3 regions of the Nitratireductor sp. L15S-10 genome follow, and region 3 is predicted to be linked to each of the others. Evidence: predicted binding sites of a transcription regulator. Region 3 holds the regulator's gene; each other region holds the start of a gene.
What was found. Region 3 encodes LexA, which represses DNA repair genes until DNA is damaged. Its sites were predicted from a motif close to TGTTCNNNNTGTGTTCNG; they were not measured.
Positions count from the first base shown of each region.

Region 1 (7,457 bases), on a different replicon from region 3:
GCGGGAAGGCGCTTCAGCCAGAAACTCTACGACCAAACAGACGTCGATGGAATCATCTACATGTCGCGCATCACCAACAAGCAATGCGTGGCCGTCTACGACCGCGCCGTCGAGACCAGTCTCGACGCCGACAGCCCGGCAGCCGATCTGCCCGAACTCGCCTGCCTTCCGTCCGTCGTCGAAGAACTTCACGTCACGGTCATAAAGAGACCGTGACTAGCGAGAGCCTGGATGCCCCGCCCTGGGTTGAGGCACACCCGAGGTCGGCCGGAGGTTGTGCTGGCTCTGCCCAATCAGAAAAGCGCCAATTGGTCTGGTGCCGCGCCGCTATCCCTGGCGTCCAATGACGACAGCGTCACGCCGAGCAGTCGAATGCCCTTCTCGAGGGGAAACAGGTCGGCGAGCATCGATTGCGAAACATCAATCATCTCGTCCGCGCCACCTATGAACCTCGGCAGCGTTCTGCTGCGGGTGATTTGCTGGAAATCGGCGAACTTCACCTTCAGCGTCACAGTGCGTCCGGTAATCTCCTTGGCCTCGCAATGCCGCCAGACTTTTTCGGCCAGCCGCACCAGTTCAGCGCGCGCCGAATCGAGGTCGAAGATGTCGGCCACGAAGGTATCTTCGGCGCCGACGGATTTCCGCGGGCGGTTGGGCTGAACGGGTCGTTCGTCGATCCCGCGCGCGATCCGGTAATACCAGCTCCCGGATTTCCCAAAGTGCTCCTGCAGGAAGGTCAGGGGCTTTTCTCGCAGGTCGGCACCGGTCTCGATGCCGAGCCGCTGCATCTTGGCAGCCGTCGCCGGTCCCACGCCGTGGAACTTCTTGACCGGCAGGTCGGCCACGAATTCGGGGCCCATTTTCGGGGTGATGACCGCTTGACCGTTCGGCTTGTTAAGATCGCTCGCCATCTTCGCCAGGAACTTGCAGTATGAGATCCCAGCCGAGGCGTTGAGGCCGGTCACCTCCTTGATGCGGGCGCGTATCATGGTTGCGATATCGGTGGCGACCGGCATGTTCTGCTTGTTCTCCGTGACGTCGAGATAGGCTTCATCGAGCGAGAGCGGCTCGATCAGGTCGGTGTGCTCGGCGAAGATCCGTTGGATTTGCGCCGACACTGCCCGATAGACGTCGAACCGGGGTTTGACGAAGATAAGGTCGGGACAGCGGCGCTTGGCCGTCACCGAAGGCAGCGCCGACCGCACACCGAAGGCGCGCGCCTCGTAGCTCGCGGCAGCCACCACGCCGCGCGCCGCCGATCCGCCGACCGCGACGGGCTTGCCTCTCAGTTCGGGATTGTCGCGTTGCTCCACCGAAGCATAGAAGGCGTCCATATCGACATGGATGATCTTTCGAACCGGAAGATCTTGGGCCTTCGGTTCGCTGACACCATCATCGGCATGCCTGTCTCCGGTGATCGTGAGCATTCGCCCGTCCGCCTCGGTCTCACCGCCTAAAGAAGAAGCTCGTCGTCGTGTTTTACGGGCGGCTCGACCACGACGAGTATGTTGCCGGGCAGGGGCCGCTGCAGGTGCTTGACTGCGTCCCACTCGCCGGTCAGCCAGAGGTCGACCTCTTCCGGCGTGGTCAGGATCGCCGGCATGGCCTTTTGATGGATCGGGCTGACGATCTCGTTCGGCGAAGTCGTGAGGAACCCGAACAGCTCGAATTCGCGCTCGCCGTCACGAACCTTTCTGACGCCCTTCCATGGTGTCCAGAATCCCGCAAAGAACATGAGCGGCCGGTCGGCATTGCGAGCGAACCAGGCATTGGGAACGCGGCCACCCGGAACCTTGCTGGCCGGATCGGGCTCGGCGAAAGAGGTGAACGGCACGACGCATCGGCTGGTCGGGCCGAGCCAGCGTCGCCAGTGAGGCGAGTTGACGTTCCTGATGTTGGTGACGCCGGGATCGTAATTGCCCTTGATATAGGCTGGAGGCGTGGGCATGCCCCAGGTGGCGCTCGCGATCTCGCGCTTGCCGTCGGCGCCGACACGAACGATGGGCGCCAGGGTGTTCGGATAGACGTCCAGTGACGGTTCGTTCCAACCTGCCTTGTCGGCAAAAGCCTTGGTGAATTCCATCACGGCGTCGCGCGTCGTCGTGAGATTATAAAGATTGCACATTCTCCCTCTTCCTTTTATCGCCACATGCCGCGCATCCTCGCGCCGACATCGAGGCGAACCTGCCGTGGGCCGACATGCGGCCCCTGTCCGGGGGCAACGACGGGCCAGGCACGGCATTCGAACAATTCCAATAGACTAGCGGGAATGAACCGCGTTCGCGAGGCATAGACATGCCGGTCGCCCGTCGCGGATTGGCCATGGGTGAAGAAGCGCTGCGGGACGAGGAGGTTGAGACTGTCCTTTGCCCGCGTCATGGCGACATAGAGCAAGCGCCGTTCCTCCTCGATCTCGTCGGACGTTCCGACGCCGAGATCGGAAGGAATACACCCGTCCACCGTGTTGAGCACGAAGACCGAGCGCCATTCCTGGCCCTTGGCCGAATGGATGGTCGAAAGGATCAGATAGTCCTCGTCGAGCAGCGGCACACCCGCCTGTCCGGACGTGGCGTCCGGAGGATCGAGGGTAAGCTCAGTGAGGAAGCGCTCGCGGGAGGGATAGCCGCCGGCGATCTCCTCGAGCTTGGAGCAGATCGGCCCGCCGCATCTCGAAATCCTCATGGATGCGTTCAAGATGCGGTTCGTACCAGGCGCGGACCTGTCCGATCTCGGCCGGCCAGCCTGACGATCCGGATCGTAGCCCGCCGAGCAGCTCGATGAGGCCCGGCCAGTCGGTCTGGGCACGGGGAGGGCAGGGGAGGTTATCAAGTGTGTCGATCGGTTCAGTGCTCTCGGCAACGGCGTCGAGAGCGGTCTGTGCCGTCGCCGGCCCGACGCCGGGCAGCAGCTGCATCAATCGGAAGCCGGCCACGCGGTCGCGCATGTTCTGGGCAAAGCGCAGCGCGGCCAGCATGTCCTTGACATGGGCGCTGTCGAGGAATTTGAGCCCGCCGAATTTGACGAACGGGATGTTGCGGCGGGTGAGCTCCACCTCGAGCGGACCGCTATGGTGGCTTGCCCGGAAGAGCACGGCCTGATCCTTGAGCCGCATGCCGGTCTCGCGGTTCTCCAGCACCGCGTCGGCCACGAATCTCGCTTGGTCGGCCTCGTCGCGAACGGTCACGAGACACGGTCGTTCGTTCGAAGCGCGGTCGGTCCAGAGGTTCTTGGTGAACCGCTCGCGCGCAAGGCCGATCACGCCATTGGCGGCAGCAAGGATCGGCTGGGTGGAGCGATAATTCCGTTCGAGCGTGATGATTTCGGCGGCCGGCGAGAATTCCTTCGGGAAATCGAGGATGTTCCTGACCGTGGCCGCGCGGAAGGAATAGATCGCCTGGGCGTCGTCGCCGACGACGGTGAGGCCCCGTCCGCCGGGTTTGAGGCCGGTCAGGATCGTCGCTTGCAGGCGGTTGGTGTCCTGATACTCGTCGACCAGAACGTGATCCCAGCGGCCGCCGATCTCGTCGGCCAGCGCCGCGTCGCTCATGGTCTGGGCCCAGTAAAGCAGCAGATCGTCGTAATCGAGCACGTTCTGGACCTGCTTGGCCTCGACATAGGATGCGAAGAGCTCGCGCAGTTGCATTTCCCAACCGGCGCACCAGGGATAGTTGGCGCGCAGGATATCCTCGAGCGGCGCCTGGGCATTGACCGTGCGCGAATAAATGGAAAGGCAGGTCCCCTTCGCCGGAAACCGGCTTTCCATCCTTGAGAAGCCGAGTTCGTGCCGGATGAGGTTCAAAAGGTCCGCCGAGTCCTCGCGGTCATGGATGGTGAACTGCGGATCGAGCCCCAGCTCGACGGCGTATTCGCGCAGGATGCGCGCGCCGATCCCATGGAATGTGCCCGACCAGGCGAGCGCGTCAGTCAGGATGCCGGCCTTGTCGCCGAGCACTCTGGCGCAGATGCGCTCCACGCGCTTTCCCATTTCGGCAGCCGCGCGGCGGGAGAAGGTCATGAGCAGGATGCGGCGCGGATCAGCCCCGGAAATGATCAGCTGCGCCACGCGATGGGCCAGCGTGTTGGTCTTGCCCGAGCCCGCACCCGCAATGATCAGCAGCGGGCCGCCCACCTGGCCATCGGGCAGGCCGATGCCGTGAATGACCGCGGCGCGTTGACCGTCGTTCAATTTTTCCAGATGCGCCGCATTCATTCCGTCCCGCTCCTATCGCCCTGCGAATCAACGACAATCGGCCAATACTGCGCCGTTGCTGCCGTCTCGTCCCCATCCGCACCGGAAAGACTCATCGCGGAGTCTGATTGACTCATTATCGGAAACGGAACAAATAATGAACATAACAGCGCCTTGAGGCGTTGCAAAGCCCTCAGGAGAACTGGACTTACATGGCCGATCGCGCGGCAAACGCTGTCATTGCTGAGCTCCAGGAGCGCATTGCGCACCTGGACAGCGGTGCCGGCCGTGCGCGCGAGGTCCTGCCCTTCGGCGTCGCCGAGATCGACCGGCGGCTTCCGGGAGGAGGTCTGGGGTTGGGATGCCTGCATGAGGTGGCCGGAGGCGGGAATGGCGCCGTGGACGGCGCGGCCGCCGCGCTGTTCGCGGCGGGGATCGCCGCGCGTACAAAAGGCAAAGTCCTCTGGATCGTAACCCGACCCGATCTTTTTGCCCCGGCGATCGCCCAGGCAGGTCTGCCGCCCGACAGCGTGATCCATGTCGAGGCCGGTGATGAAAAGGCGTTGCTCGCCTGCTTTGAGGAAGGGCTGCGCCATGGCGGACTCGGGGCCGTGGTCGCCGAAACCGCCCGCCTTTCAATGACCGCATCCCGCCGGCTGCAGCTTGCGGCGGAAGGCTCGAACACGATCGGTCTCGCCGTCCGGCGCTGGCGGCGTCAGACCGAGGCGGGGGATTTCGGGCAGCCCACGGCCAGCGTCACGCGCTGGCGGGTTTCCGTTCTCCCCTCTGCACCGCTGCCAGTTCCCGGTCTCGGGCGGGCCCGCTGGCTGGTCGAGCTGATCCGGTGCCGGGCCGGGGAAAGTGCTGATTTCGAAGTGGAGGCCTGCGATGCCCAGGGTCGTATCGCTCTTCCTTCCAAGGTGGCCTACGGATCGCCTCAGAAGGACGTCGGACGGCGCGTCGCTTCCGGCTGAGGCGCCGCTCGTCCTTGTCGGCCGCACCGGCCGGCGCCGGCTGATCACCGCTCTTGACGCCAATGCGCAGGCCCTGGGCGTTAGCGTCGGCATGGCCGTCACCAAGGCGCAGGCGCTGGTGCCCGGTCTCGTCGTCCTCGATGCCGACCCCGCGGCCGACGCCGAAGGGCTCGACAGACTCGCGCTCTGGGCGTTGCAGCGCATCTCGCCCGTGGTGGCACCCGATCCGCCGGACGGGCTGGTGATCGACACAACCGGCGCCGATCATCTCCATGGCGGCGAGGCCGCCATGCTCACTTCGATCGTCCAGCGCTTCGCGGCCTCCGGCGTCGAGGCGCGGGCGGCGATTGCCGATACATGGGGTGCGGCCCATGCCGCGGCACGCTTCCTGCGCCGCTACACATCTGTCATTGCGCCCGGCGAGACAGAAGCGATGCTCCGGCTGTTGCCGCTGGCAGCGCTGCGGCTCGAGCCCGACACGGTTGCCGGGCTACGCACCCTCGGCTTCGAGACAATCGGAGACCTGATGGCGCAACCGCGGGCGCCGCTTGCCTTGCGCTTTGGCCCCGAGATCAGCCGCCGGCTCGACCAGGCGCTGGGACGCCTCGCCGAACCCGTCGATCCGGTTCGTTCGCCCGAGCTGGTCGAGGTGCGCCGTGTCTTCGGAGAGCCGATCGGCGCGGCCGAAACCATCGCCCGCTATACGGCCAGGCTCGCCGAAGCCCTTTGCATAGAGCTGGAAAAGCGTGGGCTCGGCGCCCGCCGGCTCGATCTGCTGTTCCATCGCGTCGACAACACCAAGCAGTTCATCCGCGTTGGCACGGCCCAGCCGGTGCGCGATCCAAGGCGCCTGACCCGTCTCCTCTGCGACAGGATCGAAACCGTCGATCCAGGCTTCGGCATCGAGATCATGGTGCTGGCCGCGGTTCAATCCGAACCGCTCAAGGACAAGCAGACGATTTCCTCGCTCGTCGAGGAGCCCGAGCCGGATCTCTCGGATCTGGTCGACGTGCTTGCCAATCGCGTCGGTGAGAACAGGCTCTACCGGTTCAAGCCGGTGCAGAGCGATGTGCCGGAGCGCGCAGTCACGCGAGTGCCGGCGCTTGCGCCGGAGAGCGGCGCCACCTGGGAGGGGGATTGGCCACGCCCGCCGCGGCTGCTCGCCCGGCCCGAACCGATCGAGACGATGGCGCTGCTGCCCGACAATCCACCTGTCTGGTTTACCTGGCGCGGCGTGCGCCGGCGCGTGCGGCGTGCCGACGGGCCCGAGCGCATTCGCGGCGAGTGGTGGAAACGCGACGCCGAGATGTCGACGGTTCGCGACTATTTCCGCGTTGAGGACGAAGCCGGCGAGCGCTACTGGCTGTTCCGCTCCGGCGACGGTGAACGTGGTGAGAGCGGGTCCCAGAAATGGTTCCTGCACGGGATTTTCGCATGACCGGGCCGCGCTACGCCGAGCTGCAAGTGACCAGCCATTTCTCGTTCCTGCGCGGGGCGAGCAGCTGTGAGGAGCTGTTCGCCCAGGCCGCCCTGATGGGCATCGAGGCGCTCGGCATTGTCGACCGCAACTCACTGGCGGGAATCGTCCGGGCATTCGAGGCGGCCAGAACCACCGGCGTCCGCCTCGTCGTCGGCTGCCGGCTCGATCTCGCCGACGGCATATCGGTCCTGGTCTATCCGACCGATCGGCCCGCCTATGCGCGGCTTTGCCGCCTGCTCTCGCTGGGCAAGAAGCGCGCCGGCAAGGGCAAATGCCATCTCGAATGGGCGGATCTCGTCGCCTATGGCGAGGGCCTGATCGCCGTGCTCGTTCCCGACATCGCGGACGAGACCTGCGCGCTGCAATTGCGACGCCTGCGGGAAACCTTCGGTGACCGCGCCTATCTGGCCCTGACGCTGCGGCGGCGGCCCAATGACCAGATGCGCCTCTGGGAACTGTCGAACCTGGCGGTGCAGGCGCGGGTGCCCACCGTCGTCACCAATGACGTGCTCTTCCACGAACCCGGCCGGCAGCTCATGCAGGACGTGGTGACCGCCATCCGGCACAATGTCACCATCGACGAGCTCGGGCATCGCCGCGAGCGGTTTGCCGACCGCTACCTGAAGCCACCCGAAGAGATGCATCGGCTGTTCGACCGCTATCCCGAAGCCCTCGCCCGGACCATCGAGATCATGGACCGGTGCAGGTTTTCGCTCGACGAGCTGGCCTATCAATATCCGGAAGAAAAGCTCTATCCGGAGCTGACACCCCAGCAGGCCCTCGAAAAACTCACCTGGGAGGGCGTGCCCGAGCG
Region 1 covers NZ_CP120675.1:199,234-206,690, forward strand. Annotated here, with positions in the region: gene P2W41_RS18990 (RES family NAD+ phosphorylase) at 1-216, shown strand, start outside; gene dinB (DNA polymerase IV) at 294-1,334, opposite strand; gene P2W41_RS19000 (SOS response-associated peptidase) at 1,454-2,125, opposite strand; partial or broken gene P2W41_RS19005 (ATP-dependent helicase) at 2,140-4,210, opposite strand; gene P2W41_RS19010 (ImuA family protein) at 4,402-5,163, shown strand; gene P2W41_RS19015 (DNA polymerase Y family protein) at 5,078-6,601, shown strand; gene P2W41_RS19020 (error-prone DNA polymerase) at 6,598-7,457, shown strand, end outside.
Region 1: a site for LexA is predicted at 4,336-4,353, ahead of P2W41_RS19010 (ImuA family protein). Genes of this name have one in related genera too.

Region 2 (7,457 bases), 1.8 Mb from region 3:
TGCGAAGAAGACGAAAGCTCGATCTTGGCTTTCTCGGCAGCCTCTTTCAGGCGCTGAAGAGCCAGTTTGTCCTGCTGGAGATCGATGCCCTGCTCTTTCTTGAACTCGGCAGCCAGATACTCGACAAGACGCATGTCGAAGTCTTCACCGCCCAGGAATGTGTCGCCATTGGTGGACTTCACCTCGAACACGCCATCGCCGATCTCGAGGATCGAAATATCGAATGTGCCGCCGCCAAGGTCGTAGACGGCAATGGTCTTGCCGTCCTTCTTGTCGAGGCCGTAGGCGAGTGCAGCCGCGGTCGGTTCGTTGATGATGCGCAGCACTTCAAGACCGGCGATCTTGCCGGCGTCCTTGGTGGCCTGACGCTGGGCGTCGTTGAAATAGGCGGGAACGGTGATAACCGCCTTCTCGACCTTTTCGCCGAGATAGGATTCAGCCGTTTCCTTCATCTTCTGCAGCGTCATCGCAGAGATCTGTGAGGGCGAATAGGTCTTGCCGTGCGCCTCGACCCAGGCATCGCCATTATCAGCCTTGACGATCTTGTAGGGGACCAGCTTCTTGTCCTTCTCGACCGTAGGGTCGGAGAAGCGGCGGCCGATCAGGCGCTTGATTGCAAAAAGGGTGTTCTCCGGGTTGGTGACCGCCTGGCGCTTCGCCGGCTGACCAACCAGACGCTCATCCGAATCCGTAAAGGCCACGATGGATGGCGTGGTGCGTGCACCTTCCGCGTTCTCAATAACCTTGGCGTCCTTGCCGTCCATGACGGCGACGCAGGAATTGGTTGTTCCGAGGTCGATACCGATAACTTTTGCCATGTCTTCTCTCCGCTAAGCAGACTGTCAGGACCCATTCCGGCGTTCCAGATGACAGCCCCTGTTCACACGAATTTGCTGCGGCAGCATCCCTGGACGAAACGCGCCGAACAGCTTCGGGGCGTATATAAGAACGCTATTTTTGCAACGCAAGGCGGGATTTGCCTCGATTTTGATCGAGCTGGTCCCGTTCCGGCGCGAGGTGTCCGCCGGTGGGCACCCTGACGAAAGGTAAACCTTCATATCCGGATTTGAAGCAAAGCCAATTTGTTTTCACGCATAGGTTGTGTGACTGATCTGCGACAGGGGCCCGGGAGGGTGGTGATACCAGGATGGTATTCACAGGAGTGTCAATGTTTGCAGAAAGTATTTTGTTCGGGGGATTGTACGTTTCATCACTACTTCAGTCGATCCCTGCCTGGGAGCCCGATGCGGTCTTCCCGGCCACTTTCAAAACGATAACAAAGCTGGCCAGCGGGGAAATCGCTTCGCCCCGGCGTTCCGCATTCAATCCAGTGTTGCCCTCCCTTATCAGGGAAGCCGAGATGACCTGTCTGTCGGCGGCGGTTTATCATGAGGCGCGCAGCGAGCCCGTAGACGGCCAGAAGGCGGTTGCGATGGTCATCGTAAACCGTGTTCGCTCCGCATCGTACCCCAGCACTATTTGTGGCGTGGTGTTTCAGAACGCACACAGGCCCTATCGCTGCCAGTTCTCTTTCACATGCACCGGCGTGGCGCTCCTTCCAAAGGAAGAGAAGCCTTGGCGGCGGGCCCGGGAGATTGCTGCGGCCATGCAGAGTTGCGCCAATGAGTGCGCCAGGGAAACGAGCTCAGCCGATGGTCGCTTGCAGGCCCTGAGCGCGGCTACGCATTACCATGCCAGCTATGTGCGTCCGGGATGGGCGCGGCGTCTGCACAAGCTCGGACGCATAGGCCGGCACATATTTTTTGCAAGAAAGCGCCGCGGGCCCGTTTGAACTGATGCTGAACGCTAAACGGTCTCCCAGCCGTCATGCGCGCCGGCACGGAAGATCGCATCGATCAGCTTCTGGTTCCTGATCGAGTCTTCAAGCGTGAAGACAGTTGCTTCCGCGCCGCCCTCTGCCGCCCGCACAATGGCTTCCGCCTGCAAACGATACTGACGTGCACGTGGAAAGCGGAAGATGCTGGCGCTGTTGTGATCTGCGCTGAAGAGCGTCACCCGCGTATCGCCATAGTCGGGTGTGTTGAAGGGCGCGTTCACCTCAATGAACCCCTTGTCGCCGTGGAACACCATACTTTGGCGAAGCGCCATCTGCGTCGACACGTAGAAGCTGAGTTCGAACGTGCCGAAGTCGGCCTTGACGCTTGAGTAGATGTCGGTGCCGAATTTCGGGTCGCGTTCGACCACGGCCTGCACGCGCTCGGGCTCCAGCCCCGTGGCGAAGCGCGTGGTCACGGTGGGGTAGACGCCGATGTCGGGGAGACCGCCACCGCCAAGCTCGGGCTTGTTGCGCATGTTGTCGGGATCGACATTGTGGTAGCAGAACACGCCCTGCACATGCCGCAACCGCCCGATCGCGCCTTCGGCGATCAGATCGCGCACCTTGTGCCATTGTGGGTGATACGTCACCATAAAGGCTTCCGATACGACCACATTGTTGCGGTCGCGTGCCTCGATGACGCGGGCAATCTCCTTGGCATCGAGTGCCAGAGGCTTTTCCACAAGCACGTGCTTTCCGGCATCCGCGGCCTTGATCGCAAAGGCCACGTGATCGGAGGTGGGCAACGGAATATAGACGCCGTCGACCTCGGGCGAGGCAAGAAGCGCGTCGTAGGAAGAAAACACGTGGGGGATGCCGAAGCGGTCCGCCACTGCCTGCGCCTTCGATTCATCGCGGCTGGCGATCGCCGTCACAACGCCGTTTTCCGAATCCTGGATCTGCGGAATCACCTGTTCGCGGCCAATCCTTGCCGTCGAAAGAACGCCCCAACGGAACATGCACTTTCCTCCTGTTTTGCGCAGGCAAACACATAGAGCATTTTGCAGTCAGGTGGAATCACCTGACGTCCGCACTAATGCGGGAAGAGAGGGAAGGATTGAGCGGAGCAGCGTTTCTATGAAACGGTGATCCGCTCTATGCCGGGGATTGAAAACCGGCAAGGTTTCGCGCGCCATTTTGTTCTTCTAATGTTCTGGAAACCCTTGGAGAGGCGCATGAAAGCGGATGAACCCGTCCATCTCGTGGAAGATGCAGAAACCGGAGACCGGTTTCTGATCTACGATGGTGAAAAGGGCCTGCGGCTCGACATTCGCTATGAGGGCGAAACGCTCTGGATGACGCAGGATCAGATCGCCCGACTATTCGGGCGTGAGCGAAGCGTCATCACCAAACATATTGCAAACATTTTGGAGGAAGGAGAACTCGACGAAGAGACTTCTGTGCAAAAAATGCACACAAGTACAGGTCGAGAATATGGGGCTGCAAAGCTGGCCAGGCGACACGATCCGCAAGCGGGACGTAACTGTCTCAAAGAATTATCTTGCCGATGCTAAAATCCGTGAGCTCAACCGCCTGACCACGATCCTTCTGGATATCTTCGAGGATCAGGCGGATCTAGGCCGGCTTGTGGTCATGGAGGATGCAACCCGGCTTCTCGACCAACAGCTCGAAGGTCTTGGCCGGCCGTCCTGCGCACAGGCGGCGGTGTGAGTGCGGATGCTGCAAAGGATCATGCGCGCGCGGAATTCGAGAAATTTTCCGAACAGCAAAAGATCGAGCGCCACAAAAAAGCGGACGAGCACATTGCTGCGCTCGTCCGCGAAGCGAAACAGCTGCCGAAAAGCCGCCGCTGAACGCGTTTAACCCCGCAGTGCGCCGCCCGTCTGCTTGCCGACATTGGCGACGATGCGGTCGGCGATGGCTTCGAGCTCCTCATCCGTCAACGTCTTGTCGCGCGGCTGGATCGAGACTTCGATGGCGACGGACTTCTTGTCTTCGCCAAGCGAGGCACCTTCGAAAATGTCGAACACGCGCACACCGGTGACGAGTTTCTTGTCGGCGGCGGCTGCCGCGCGCTCGATGGTTGCAGCTTCCACGGCCTTATCGACAACGAACGCAAAGTCGCGCCGCACGAGCTGGAAGGGCGAAAGGTCGAGACGCGGCTTGGTGCGTGTGGCCTTTGCCTTCGGCTCGGGAATCGCGTCGAGGAACACTTCGAAACCACAGATCGGCCCTTCGGCATCCAGCGCCTCCAGCGTGCGCGGGTGCATCTCACCGAACGTGGCAAGCACGATCTTCGGCCCAAGACGGATCGTGCCGGAGCGGCCGGGGTGATACCAGTCCGGACCGCCGGCCACCACCTGCAGTTTGTCGGCGGGTGCGCCCGCAGCCTCAAGGGCTGCCAGCGCATCGGCCTTGGCATCGAACACGCCGACCGGCGCGCTGTTGCCCGACCAGTGCCGCCCGGCACCGTCAATCACCGCTGTGCCGCGACGAATGCCGCCCGCCACGCGGCGCTGGCCTTCATAGCTGTCGTTCTCATAAGTGCTCGACACCTCGAACAGCGCCACATCGCCATAGCCGCGCGCTGCATTGCGCTGGGCTGCTGCGATGAGGCCCGGCAGCAATGAGGGGCGCATGTCCGACATGGAGGCGGCTATCGGGTTGGAGAGTTTGAGCGAAGCATCACCCCCGCCGAAAAGCTTTGCCTGATTCTCGTCGATGAAGGTCCAGGTGACAGCCTCCAGCATGCCGCGCACGGCTAGCGCGCGGCGCGCCTGGCGCGTGCGGTTCTGAAGCACGGTGAGGATCTGCCCGTTGACCGCGCCGTGAGAGGGCAGGGGCTGCGGCGCGATCTCATTGACGCCGTGAATGCGCATCACCTCTTCCACCAGATCGGCCTTGCCGTCGATGTCTGGACGCCAGGATGGTACGGACACTTCCAGCACATCGCCGTCGCCGGTGGAGGCGAAGCCGAGGCGGTTGAGAATGTCCCTGCTTTCCGCACTCGAAACCTCAAGTCCGGTCAGGCGCTTCACCTCGCTCACCGGGAAGGTGATGCTGCGTGGCTTATAGCCTTCATAGCCGACAACGCAGCTTTCGGTGGCCTCACCGCCGCACAGGTCGAGAACGAGCTGGGTAGCAAGCTCAAGGCCTGGCTCCATCATTTCCGGGTCGACGCCACGCTCGAAGCGATAGCGCGCATCGGTGATGATGCCGAGGTCGCGGCCCGTGCGGGCAATGTTCATCGCGTCCCACAGGGCGGATTCGATCAGCACATCCGTGGTGTTCTCGTCACAGCCCGAATGCTCCCCGCCCATGATGCCGGCGATGGATTCAACACCGTTTTCGTCGGCGATGACACACATTTCCGGCGTCAGCGTGTATTCGCGCTCATCGAGCGCCAGCAGCGTCTCGCCCTCTCTGGCGCGGCGCACGGTGAGATTGCCTTTCACCTTGGCAGCGTCGAAAACGTGGAGGGGGCGCCCGCGGTCGAAGGTCACATAATTGGTGATGTCGACCAGCGCATTGATGGGACGCAGGCCGATGGCCGTAAGCCGCTGCTGCATCCATTTTGGCGAGGGGCCGTTCTTCACGCCGCGTACGAGCCGTAGCGCGAAACCGGGACAGAGTTCCGGCGCTTCGATGGTGAGATCGACCGGGCATGCTCCCTTGCCGGCCACCGGCGCGATGGGCGCATCCTTCAATGTGCCGAGGCCAGCGGCTGCCAGATCACGCGCGATGCCGTGGACGCCGGTGCAATCGGGCCGGTTCGGCGTGAGGCCGATTTCAATCACCGGATCGTCGAGCTTCGCCCAGCTTGCGAAGGAGATGCCGACGGGGGCGTCTTCGGGCAGGTCGATGATGCCGTCATGCTCGTCCGACATCTGCAATTCGCGTTCCGAGCACATCATGCCGTGGCTTTCCACGCCGCGTATCTTGCCGACCGAGAGCGTGACGTCGATGCCGGGCACATAGGTGCCGGGCGCTGCAAACGCGCCGACGAGACCCGCGCGCGCATTGGGCGCACCACACACCACCTGCACCGGCTTGCCGTCGCCCGTGTCGACGGAAAGCACGCGCAGCCGGTCGGCATCGGGATGCTGCTCGGCGGTCAGAACCTTTGCAATCACGAAGGGCTTCAGCGATGCCTTGTCGTCCACCTCCTCGACCTCGAGGCCGATCATGGTGAGCTTTTCGACGATCTCGTCGAGCGTGGCATCGGTCTCAAGGTGCTCCTTGAGCCAGGAGAGCGTGAATTTCATTGGTCTATCTCCTTAGGCGCTCAATCCGCCGAACAGCGTCGGCAGGTCCAGCGGGCGGAAGCCGTAATGCTCGATCCAGCGCACATCGGCGTCGAAATAGTCGCGCAGGTCCGGCATGCCGTATTTCAGCGTGGCGATGCGGTCGATGCCCATGCCCCAGGCAAAGCCCTGATACACATCGGGATCGAGATTGCAGGCGCGCAGCACATTGGGGTGCACCATGCCGCAGCCGAGGATCTCCATCCAGTCATTGCCCTCGCCGAAGCGCACTTCGCCCGGCTGCGAGCGGTCGCACTGGATGTCCACCTCCAGGCTCGGCTCGGTGAAGGGGAAGAAGGACGGGCGGAAGCGCATGTTCAGATGCGGCACCTCGAAGAAGGATTTGCAGAATTCCTGCAGCACCCACTTCATGTTGGCAACATTGGCCGTCCTGTCGATCACCAGACCTTCGAGCTGGTGGAACATGGGCGAATGGGTTGCGTCCGAGTCCTGCCGGTAGGTCTTGCCCGGAATGACGATGCGGATCGGCGGCTCCTGCGCCTCCATCGTGTGGATCTGCACCGGCGAGGTGTGCGTGCGCAGAAGCTTGCGCTCGCCCTTCTCATCCGGCGGGAAGAAGAATGTGTCGTGCATCTCGCGCGCCGGATGGCCTTCGGGGAAATTCAGCGCCGTGAAATTGTAATAGTCGGTCTCGATGTCCGGTCCTTCGGCGATGGAAAAACCCATATCCGCGAAGATCGCCGTGATCTCGTCGATCACCTGGCTGATCGGGTGAATGCGGCCGCGCTCGGCGGGTGGGCGGCGCACGGGCAGGGTGACATCCACCTTCTCGCGCTCGAGCCTGGCGTCGATGGCGGCGTTGCGTAGCGCATCACGCCGTTCAGTCAGCGCTTCGGTGATGCGCGCCTTCAGTCCGTTGATCGCCGGGCCCATCACCTGCCGCTCTTCCGGGGACATGGAGCCGAGCGTTTTCAGCATCTGCGAGACTGAGCCCTTCTTGCCGAGCGTGGCCACGCGCACTGCCTCGATCTCCTGCTCGTCGGCGGCAGCTTCGATCTGCCCGGCGATGGTCTTTTCCAGTTCCTCGAGTTCGCTCATGCCTCGTAGCCCCTTTTGGCTTTCATATCTTTCTGGCTCTTGTCGGTGGGGATCTCCACCGTTTTGCCGAGAGCCGATTTCAAGAACCGTGTTGCTTTCAACACGCGCTTGCCGTCGCTGCCAAGCCCCCAGTGCTCGATTGCACCAAGAAGGGGGATGAGCGGCGCAAAAAACCGAATGATCCGCCGCAACTCGTCGGCCACCAGCCGGGGCGGTTCGGAGAAATATGCGTCGAATGCCCTTTGCGGCGTGTCCGGCAGCTTCGCCTGCATGCAGATCTGAAGAAAGACAAGCCA
Region 2 covers NZ_CP120674.1:250,221-257,677, reverse strand. Annotated here, with positions in the region: gene dnaK (molecular chaperone DnaK) at 1-818, opposite strand, end outside; gene P2W41_RS01220 (cell wall hydrolase) at 1,148-1,792, shown strand; gene P2W41_RS01215 (Gfo/Idh/MocA family protein) at 1,807-2,796, opposite strand; gene rhuM (RhuM family protein) at 3,272-3,508, shown strand; gene pheT (phenylalanine--tRNA ligase subunit beta) at 3,658-6,063, opposite strand; gene pheS (phenylalanine--tRNA ligase subunit alpha) at 6,076-7,161, opposite strand; gene P2W41_RS01195 (serine/threonine protein phosphatase) at 7,158-7,457, opposite strand, start outside.
Region 2: a site for LexA is predicted at 2,976-2,993, ahead of rhuM (RhuM family protein). Genes of this name have one in related genera too.

Region 3 (7,457 bases):
GGTCATGGCGTGCTTGTATCCATCTTAGCAGGCGTTGGCAATTCGCCAATCGCGCCTCTTGGGCTCGGGCCAGAACCGCTTCGGCGGAAAAAGATGAACCACGCCTGAACGCCTCATTCAACAGCGGTTTGAACCAAATCGGCTAGTCAGGTCACCAATGCCTGCAGGGGCGCCGCGTTGAAGAATGAAACCAAATCGCGGCTCTCTACGTTAATAGACCAAAAGGAGACAAGCCATGCTGATCTTTACGCTCGCTGCCGCAATGACCGTCGCGATGCTGATTGCCACCGTCGTCGGTCTCCATGAAGAAGCCAGCCGCATCAAGCTGGAGAATCGCGTCCGCAGCTCTGCCAACCGTCGCTTTCATTAAACCCGGAGCGAGGCGGTGAAAAAGTCTGAGTTGGTACCGCAGCCGATCACTCTGCAGCACCATCTCCCTGTTCCGTAACCACTTCGCTCTCTACGGCTTCATCGCCTGTTGAAATTTCATCTTCGGTCTGCGTGTCCGAAATGCGCTCTACCGAAACCACCTTCTCGTCCTTTGCGGTATTGAAGATGGTAACACCCTTTGTGGCTCGGCTGGCAATACGTATTCCGTTCACCGGAACCCGGATAACCTGCCCGGCATTGGAAACCAGCATGATCTGATCGTCCTCCTCCACCGGGAATGCGGCAACCAAGGGGCCGATTTCATCGGTTTTGCTGACATCCGTGGCTCGAATGCCCTTGCCGCCTCGACCGGTCACCCTGAAATCATAACTTGAAGAACGTTTTCCGTAACCGAATTCGCTGACGGTCAAAACCATCTGTTCGCGAGCTTTCAGTTCCTCATAGCGTTCGGGCGAAAGGCTCTCTTCCTCTCCCAGTTCCTCATTGGTGAGAGCAACTTCTTCCTCATCCCCGTTCGCCTGCCTGCGTTCTGCCGCTGCCTGCTTCAGATAGGCGGCACGTGCGGCAGGGCTTGCTTCGACGTGGGAAAGTATCGCCATGGAGATTACGCGGTCGCCCTCTGCCAGATTGATGCCGCGCACGCCGATCGAATTGCGGCCTGCAAAGACGCGCACATCCGAGACACAGAAGCGGATGCACTGGCCCGAAGCTGCGGTCAGCAACACGTCATCATCCTCTGTACAGGTGTAGACACCGAGGATCTCGTCATTTGGATCGTCCAGCTTCATCGCAATCTTGCCGTTGCGATTGACCTGTACGAAATCTGAAAGCTTGTTGCGGCGCACCGTTCCCCGGGTGGTGGCGAACATGACGTCAAGCGCGCCCCAGCTTTCCTCGTCTTCAGGCAGCGGCATGATCGTCGTGATGCTTTCGCCCTCCTCCAGCGGCAGCATGTTGCGCAGAAACTTGCCGACGGATTGCGGCGTTCCGACCGGGAGGCGCCAGACCTTTTCCTTATAGACGATACCGCGCGAGGAGAAGAACAGAATGGGTGTGTGCGTGTTGGCGACAAACAGCCGCGTGACGAAATCCTCGTCCTTGGTCGACATGCCCGAACGGCCCTTGCCGCCCCGCGCCTGCGCCCGGTAGATCGATAGAGGCACGCGCTTGATATAACCTTTGCGGGTGACGGTGACCACCATGTCCTCGCGCTGGATCAGGTCCTCATCGTCGAGGTCTGCTCCACCTTCGGTGATTTCGGTCCGGCGAGGTGTGCCGAATTCGTCCCGTACGGCAATGAGTTCGTCTTTGACGATCTGCTGAATACGGGCGCGCGATGCCAGAATTTCCAGGTAATCGCTGATTTCTGCACCGATCTGGTTCAACTCGTCGGCGATTTCATCGCGACCGAGTGCTGTCAACCGCTGCAGACGCAGTTCGAGGATCGCGCGGGCCTGCTCCTCGGAAAGATTGTAGGTGCCATCCTCGTTGATCCGATGCCGCGGATCGTCGATCAGAAGGATCAGGGCTTCCACGTCAGCCGCGGGCCAACGACGCTCCATCAATTGCTCGCGCGCCGTCTGCGGATCCGGCGCATGGCGGATAAGCTTGATCACCTCGTCGATATTGGCGACAGCGATGGCAAGACCGACCAGCACATGCGCGCGGTCGCGCGCCTTGCGCAGCAGGTATTTGGTGCGGCGGCTGACGACGTCTTCACGGAAATGGACAAAGGCCTTCAAGAGATCGAGCAGGTTCATCTGCTCAGGCTTACCGCCATTCAGCGCAACCATGTTCGCACCGAATGAAGTTTGCAGCGGCGTGAACCGATAAAGCTGGTTCAGCACGACATCGGCAACTGCATCGCGCTTCAACTCGACCACGACCCGATAGCCCTGGCGGTCGCTCTCGTCACGGATATCGGAGATACCCTCGATGCGCTTGTCGCGCACCAGTTCAGCCATCTTCTCGATCATCGAGGCCTTGTTGACCTGATAGGGTATTTCCGAGATCACGATGGCTTCACGATCGTTGCGCGCCGGCTCGATGGCCACCTTGCCGCGCATCATGATGGAGCCGCGGCCGGTTTCATAGGCACTGCGGATTCCGGACCGTCCGAGGATAAGGCCCCCGGTGGGGAAATCCGGCCCCGGAATCAGCTCCTGCAGTTCAGGCAGACTGATCGCCGGATTGTCGATCATGGCCACGCAGCCATTGATGACTTCCGACAGATTGTGCGGCGGAATGTTGGTCGCCATGCCAACCGCGATGCCACCGGAACCATTGACCAGAAGGTTCGGATAACGGGCCGGAAGCACTTTGGGTTCACTGCCGGACCCGTCATAGGTGTCCTGGAAGTCGACCGTCTCCTTGTCGATATCCTCGAGAAGCTCGTGGGCGCCCTTTGTCAACCGGGACTCGGTATAGCGCATCGCCGCCGGCGGATCGCCATCGATGGAACCGAAATTGCCCTGACCGTCGATCAGTGGCAGGCGCATGGACCAATGCTGCGCCATGCGCACAAGCGCATCGTAGATCGCCGCATCTCCGTGAGGATGGTATTTACCCATCACATCGGCGACAGGACGTGCCGACTTCACATATTTGCGGTTCCAGTGATAGCCGCTTTCGTGCGAGGCGTAGAGAATGCGCCGGTGCACCGGTTTCAAACCGTCGCGCACATCCGGGAGTGCGCGGCTCACGATGACGCTCATCGCGTAATCGAGATAGGAGCGCTGCATCTCCTCGATGATGGAAATCGGCTCGATATCGTCGGGCTCGCCCGGTCCGGTCGGCGTTGTCTGGTCAGTCAAATCGGATCACACACAAAATAAGGAATCACTGACTTCTTATATATGAAACGCCATTGATTCTCCAATCGGAGCAGAGATTGGCGCAAAGGAAATCCAACGCAATTTCAGATGCATATGGCAGGTCTGTGAATGGAGGCACCGACAAATCGCCGCAGTCAGGCGCCTGGAGGTGGCAATCAGGGCTTTTCCGAACCCTCCTGGCTGGGCTAGACAGTCACAAGGGAGGACCCCATGTCAGGTTACGAGACCCTGTTCAACGCGTTCGTCACATTGCTCGTGACCGTGGACCCACCAGGTCTTGCGCCACTCTTTCTTGCGCTGACGGTCGGCATGAACCGTTCAGAGCGCAATCAGGTCGCCGTCCGCGCCGCAATCATCGGCTTCGCCGTTCTTGCGCTCTTCGGCGTGGCTGGCAGCGCCATACTTTCCGTTTTCGGCATCACACTTCCGGCGTTCCGCGTGGCCGGCGGTCTGCTTCTCTTCTTCATAGCGTTCGAGATGATTTTTGAACGCCGCCAGGAGCGCCACGAAAAAAGCGCCGAACGCGCCATCACCCGGGACATGATCCGAAATATTGCGGCATTTCCGCTGGCAATCCCCCTGATCGCCGGCCCCGGAGCGATTTCTGCCACCGTGCTTCTCTCCGGATCCTTCAGCGGCCTCACCGGAACCGCTACATTGCTGGCAATTCTTCTCACTACGATCGCCATTACCTACGCTGTGTTCACACTTGCAGAGCGCGTGGACCGCTTCCTCGGCGAGACAGGACGATCGATCCTGACAAGACTTCTGGGCGTGATACTTGCAGCTCTGGCCGTGCAGTTCGTCGCGGACGGCGCAAAGGCCCTGTTCCATGCGCCATAACGCAAGAAATCGAAAGAAAATGCCGGGAGTTGCGGAACACAACTGGAACATATAGAGTATGTTCTGGTTTTGTTTTTAACTGATTCTCGGTGGCTACCATGCTGACCCGCAAGCAGCACGAACTTCTCCTGTTCATTCATGAGCGCTTGAAGGAGACCGGAATTCCACCATCCTTCGACGAAATGAAGGAGGCGCTGGACCTTGCGTCCAAGTCGGGCATCCACCGGTTGATCACCGCCCTGGAGGAACGCGGCTTTATCCGCCGGCTTCCCAATCGGGCCCGTGCGCTCGAGGTGTTGCGCCTGCCCGATTCGATTGCGCCGGGCCTGAATGCCGGCGCACGCAGGTTTTCGCCGAGCGTCATTGAAGGCAGCCTCGGCAAAGCGCCACCATCCCAGCCCAAGCCGGCAGCCAGCAATGACGACTCGCTTGCCGGTGTCGTTTCGGTGCCGGTCATGGGGCGCATCGCTGCGGGTGTTCCGATCGATGCCATCCAGCACCAGACCCATTCCATCGCCGTCCCTCCGGACATGCTGAGCGGTGGCGACCACTATGCGCTGGAGGTCAAGGGCGATTCGATGATCGAGGCAGGCATCTTCGACGGCGACACCGTCATCATCCGCGAAACCCAGACTGCCAACCCCGGCGAGATCGTGGTTGCCCTTGTGGATCAGGAAGAAGCAACCCTGAAGCGCTTTCGGCGCAAGGGAGCGTCGATCGCCCTTGAGGCTGCCAATCCGGCATATGAAACACGGATATTCGGTCCTGACCGGGTGAAGGTTCAAGGGCGTCTGGTTGGCTTGATGCGCCGTTATTGACCTGCGGCGGAGAGGCATTTTTCCTCTCGCACATGGCTTCCTGAAACGTGAGTGTGGCCTGAAACTTGAATGTGGAAGGAAGCCCGGGGTGTTGCCGATGCCTGCAGGTCAGGACGGGTTTTCTCGAAACAGTTCCTGCAACACATTCGGCAGCGTTTCAGGCAGGTCTTCGGCGATCAGACCGCGCCCGAATGACCGACCGCATTCTGCGTGAATCCAGACGCCCGCGCATGCCGCTTCAAAAGCCGGCATCGCTTGAGCCATAAGGCTTGCGATTATTCCCGACAGTACATCGCCCGATCCGGCCGTTGCCAAGTGTGGCGTGGCGTTGACATTGATCGCCGCTCGCCCGTCGGGTGCCGCCACAATCGTATCAGGTCCCTTGAGCACAAGGGTCGCCCCGGATCGCACGGCCGCCTCCCGTGTTCGCTGCAGTTTCGAAGTTTCTGTTCCGTCGTGAAGATCGGGAAAAAGCCGGACGAATTCTCCCTCATGCGGGGTGAGAACAACCTTGCCGGCGGAAGCCCTGATCATGCCAAAAAACACATCCTGCATGCCGCCAAAGGCCGTGAGTGCGTCGGCATCGAAGACCAGTCCGCTTGCGTCATTCGCCTTGTCGAGAAGAGCGCGTGCGAAACTGCGCGTTCGTCCCCCTGTGCCGGCGCCTGGCCCGAGAACGGTCCCGGTGGGTCCCCGGTCGACAAAAAAGGCCCGCAACTCGCTTACGGTGTCGGCTTTGCGCAGCATGATCGACGTCAAATGCATCGCATGAACCGAAAGCGCGTTGGCGGGCGAAAGAACCGTTACGGCCCCTGCCCCTGTGCGCGCCGCTGCCCGCGCAGCAAGTCGCGCCGCCCCTGTCGAGGTGGCCCCGCCAGAAATCACGGCCACATGACCGCGCGAATATTTGTGAGCGCTGACGCGAAGTTTCGGCAAGGCTTCCCGCCACAAAGCAGGCTGGTTTTCCCAAAGTGCCTGACCAACAGTATCAAGCGCGCTGTCTGCAATGCCTATATCCGCAACAACGAGATCACCGCACATTTGCCGCCCCGGCACGAGCAGATGTCCGGGCTTTTTGCGAAAGAAGGTGACGGTCAGATCCGCCGACAAGGCCGCGCCAAGTGGCTTTCCTGTCAATCCGCAAACACCTGAGGGCAGATCGATGGCGACCACAGCAAGCCCGCTGCTGCTTACCTTTCCGATGATCCCGGCCTCCATTTCTTCCAGGGGACGCGTCAGACCTGCGCCGAACAACGCATCCACCACAAGCCACCCTCGACTGGCTTCGAAAGCCGCCAATGGCTCCGGTTTAACCGGACAATCCATAAGTGCGATCGCGGCATCGCTGCCCGAGGCCGGTTCGGCGTTGGCAAAAACGCGAACGCTCAGGCCTCGTTCTGTCAGGAGGCGCGCAACGACATAGCCGTCACCCCCATTGTTACCCGGGCCGCACAGGACGAGAAAGCCCTCCGCATCAGCATGACGAGCAAGGATTTCATCCACCACCGCCGCCCCCGCATTCTTCATGAGGCCATATCCGTCAAGCGCCCCCGCAGCGATCGCAGCGCGATCCACCCTGCGCATCTCTTCAGGCGTTAAAATCTCTAATTGCATCACATATTGCCGCTTTCTTCAGCGCATTGCATATTTTTTAAGCAGCCGCCAAACTGTACAGCGCACCGCATGTGTCCCTTGATGTTTTTCAGAGGCACAGCACGCGATGTTTCGCTGCCCGAAAACCCGTGTGATTATGCCTTTCGGGAGGCACAATGCAGCGATTGGCACGGATCGTGCAAGGCTCTGATCGGAGTTGGCATGTTTCGTGCCTTATTCGAACCGGAACAACAAGGGGCACGGGCTCACCGTTCCTGAACTCATTTGGAGGCCACCGAGGCATGAAAAAGGTCGAAGCGATCATCAAACCCTTCAAGCTCGACGAAGTGAAGGAAGCCCTTCAGGAAATCGGTCTTCAGGGCATAACTGTGATCGAAGCGAAGGGGTTCGGGCGCCAGAAAGGGCACACCGAGCTCTATCGCGGGGCAGAATATGTCGTCGACTTTCTCCCGAAGGTGAAGATCGAAGTCGTCCTGGCGGACGAAACCGTGGATGCGGCAATCGAGGCGATCCGCAAGGCTGCCCAGACCGGTCGCATCGGCGACGGGAAGATTTTCGTGACCAACGTGGAAGAAGTCATCCGCATCCGTACCGGCGAGACCGGTGCCGACGCCGTTTGATCCGCAATCATTCTCTTTCCCGGAACACCTCCGGGATCATCAGGCAAGACCATCGCAAATAGGAAGGCGAATATGACCACTGCACAAGACATCATGAAGCAGATCAAGGAAAACGACGTGAAGTTTGTCGATCTGCGCTTCACGGATCCCAAAGGCAAGCTGCAGCACGTCACCATGGATGTCTCCGCCGTGGATGAGGACATGTTCGCCGACGGCGTTATGTTCGACGGCTCGTCCATCGCCGGCTGGAAAGCCATCAATGAGTCCGACATGGTATTGATGCCGGAAACCGATACGGCCCATATGGACCCGTTCTTCGCCCAGTCGACCATGGCGAT
Region 3 covers NZ_CP120674.1:2,074,826-2,082,282, reverse strand. Annotated here, with positions in the region: gene coaD (pantetheine-phosphate adenylyltransferase) at 1-6, opposite strand, end outside; gene P2W41_RS09970 (hypothetical protein) at 236-370, shown strand; gene gyrA (DNA gyrase subunit A) at 417-3,203, opposite strand; gene P2W41_RS09960 (MarC family protein) at 3,435-4,067, shown strand; gene lexA (transcriptional repressor LexA) at 4,166-4,885, shown strand; gene P2W41_RS09950 (NAD(P)H-hydrate dehydratase) at 4,994-6,499, opposite strand; gene P2W41_RS09945 (P-II family nitrogen regulator) at 6,781-7,119, shown strand; gene glnA (type I glutamate--ammonia ligase) at 7,192-7,457, shown strand, end outside.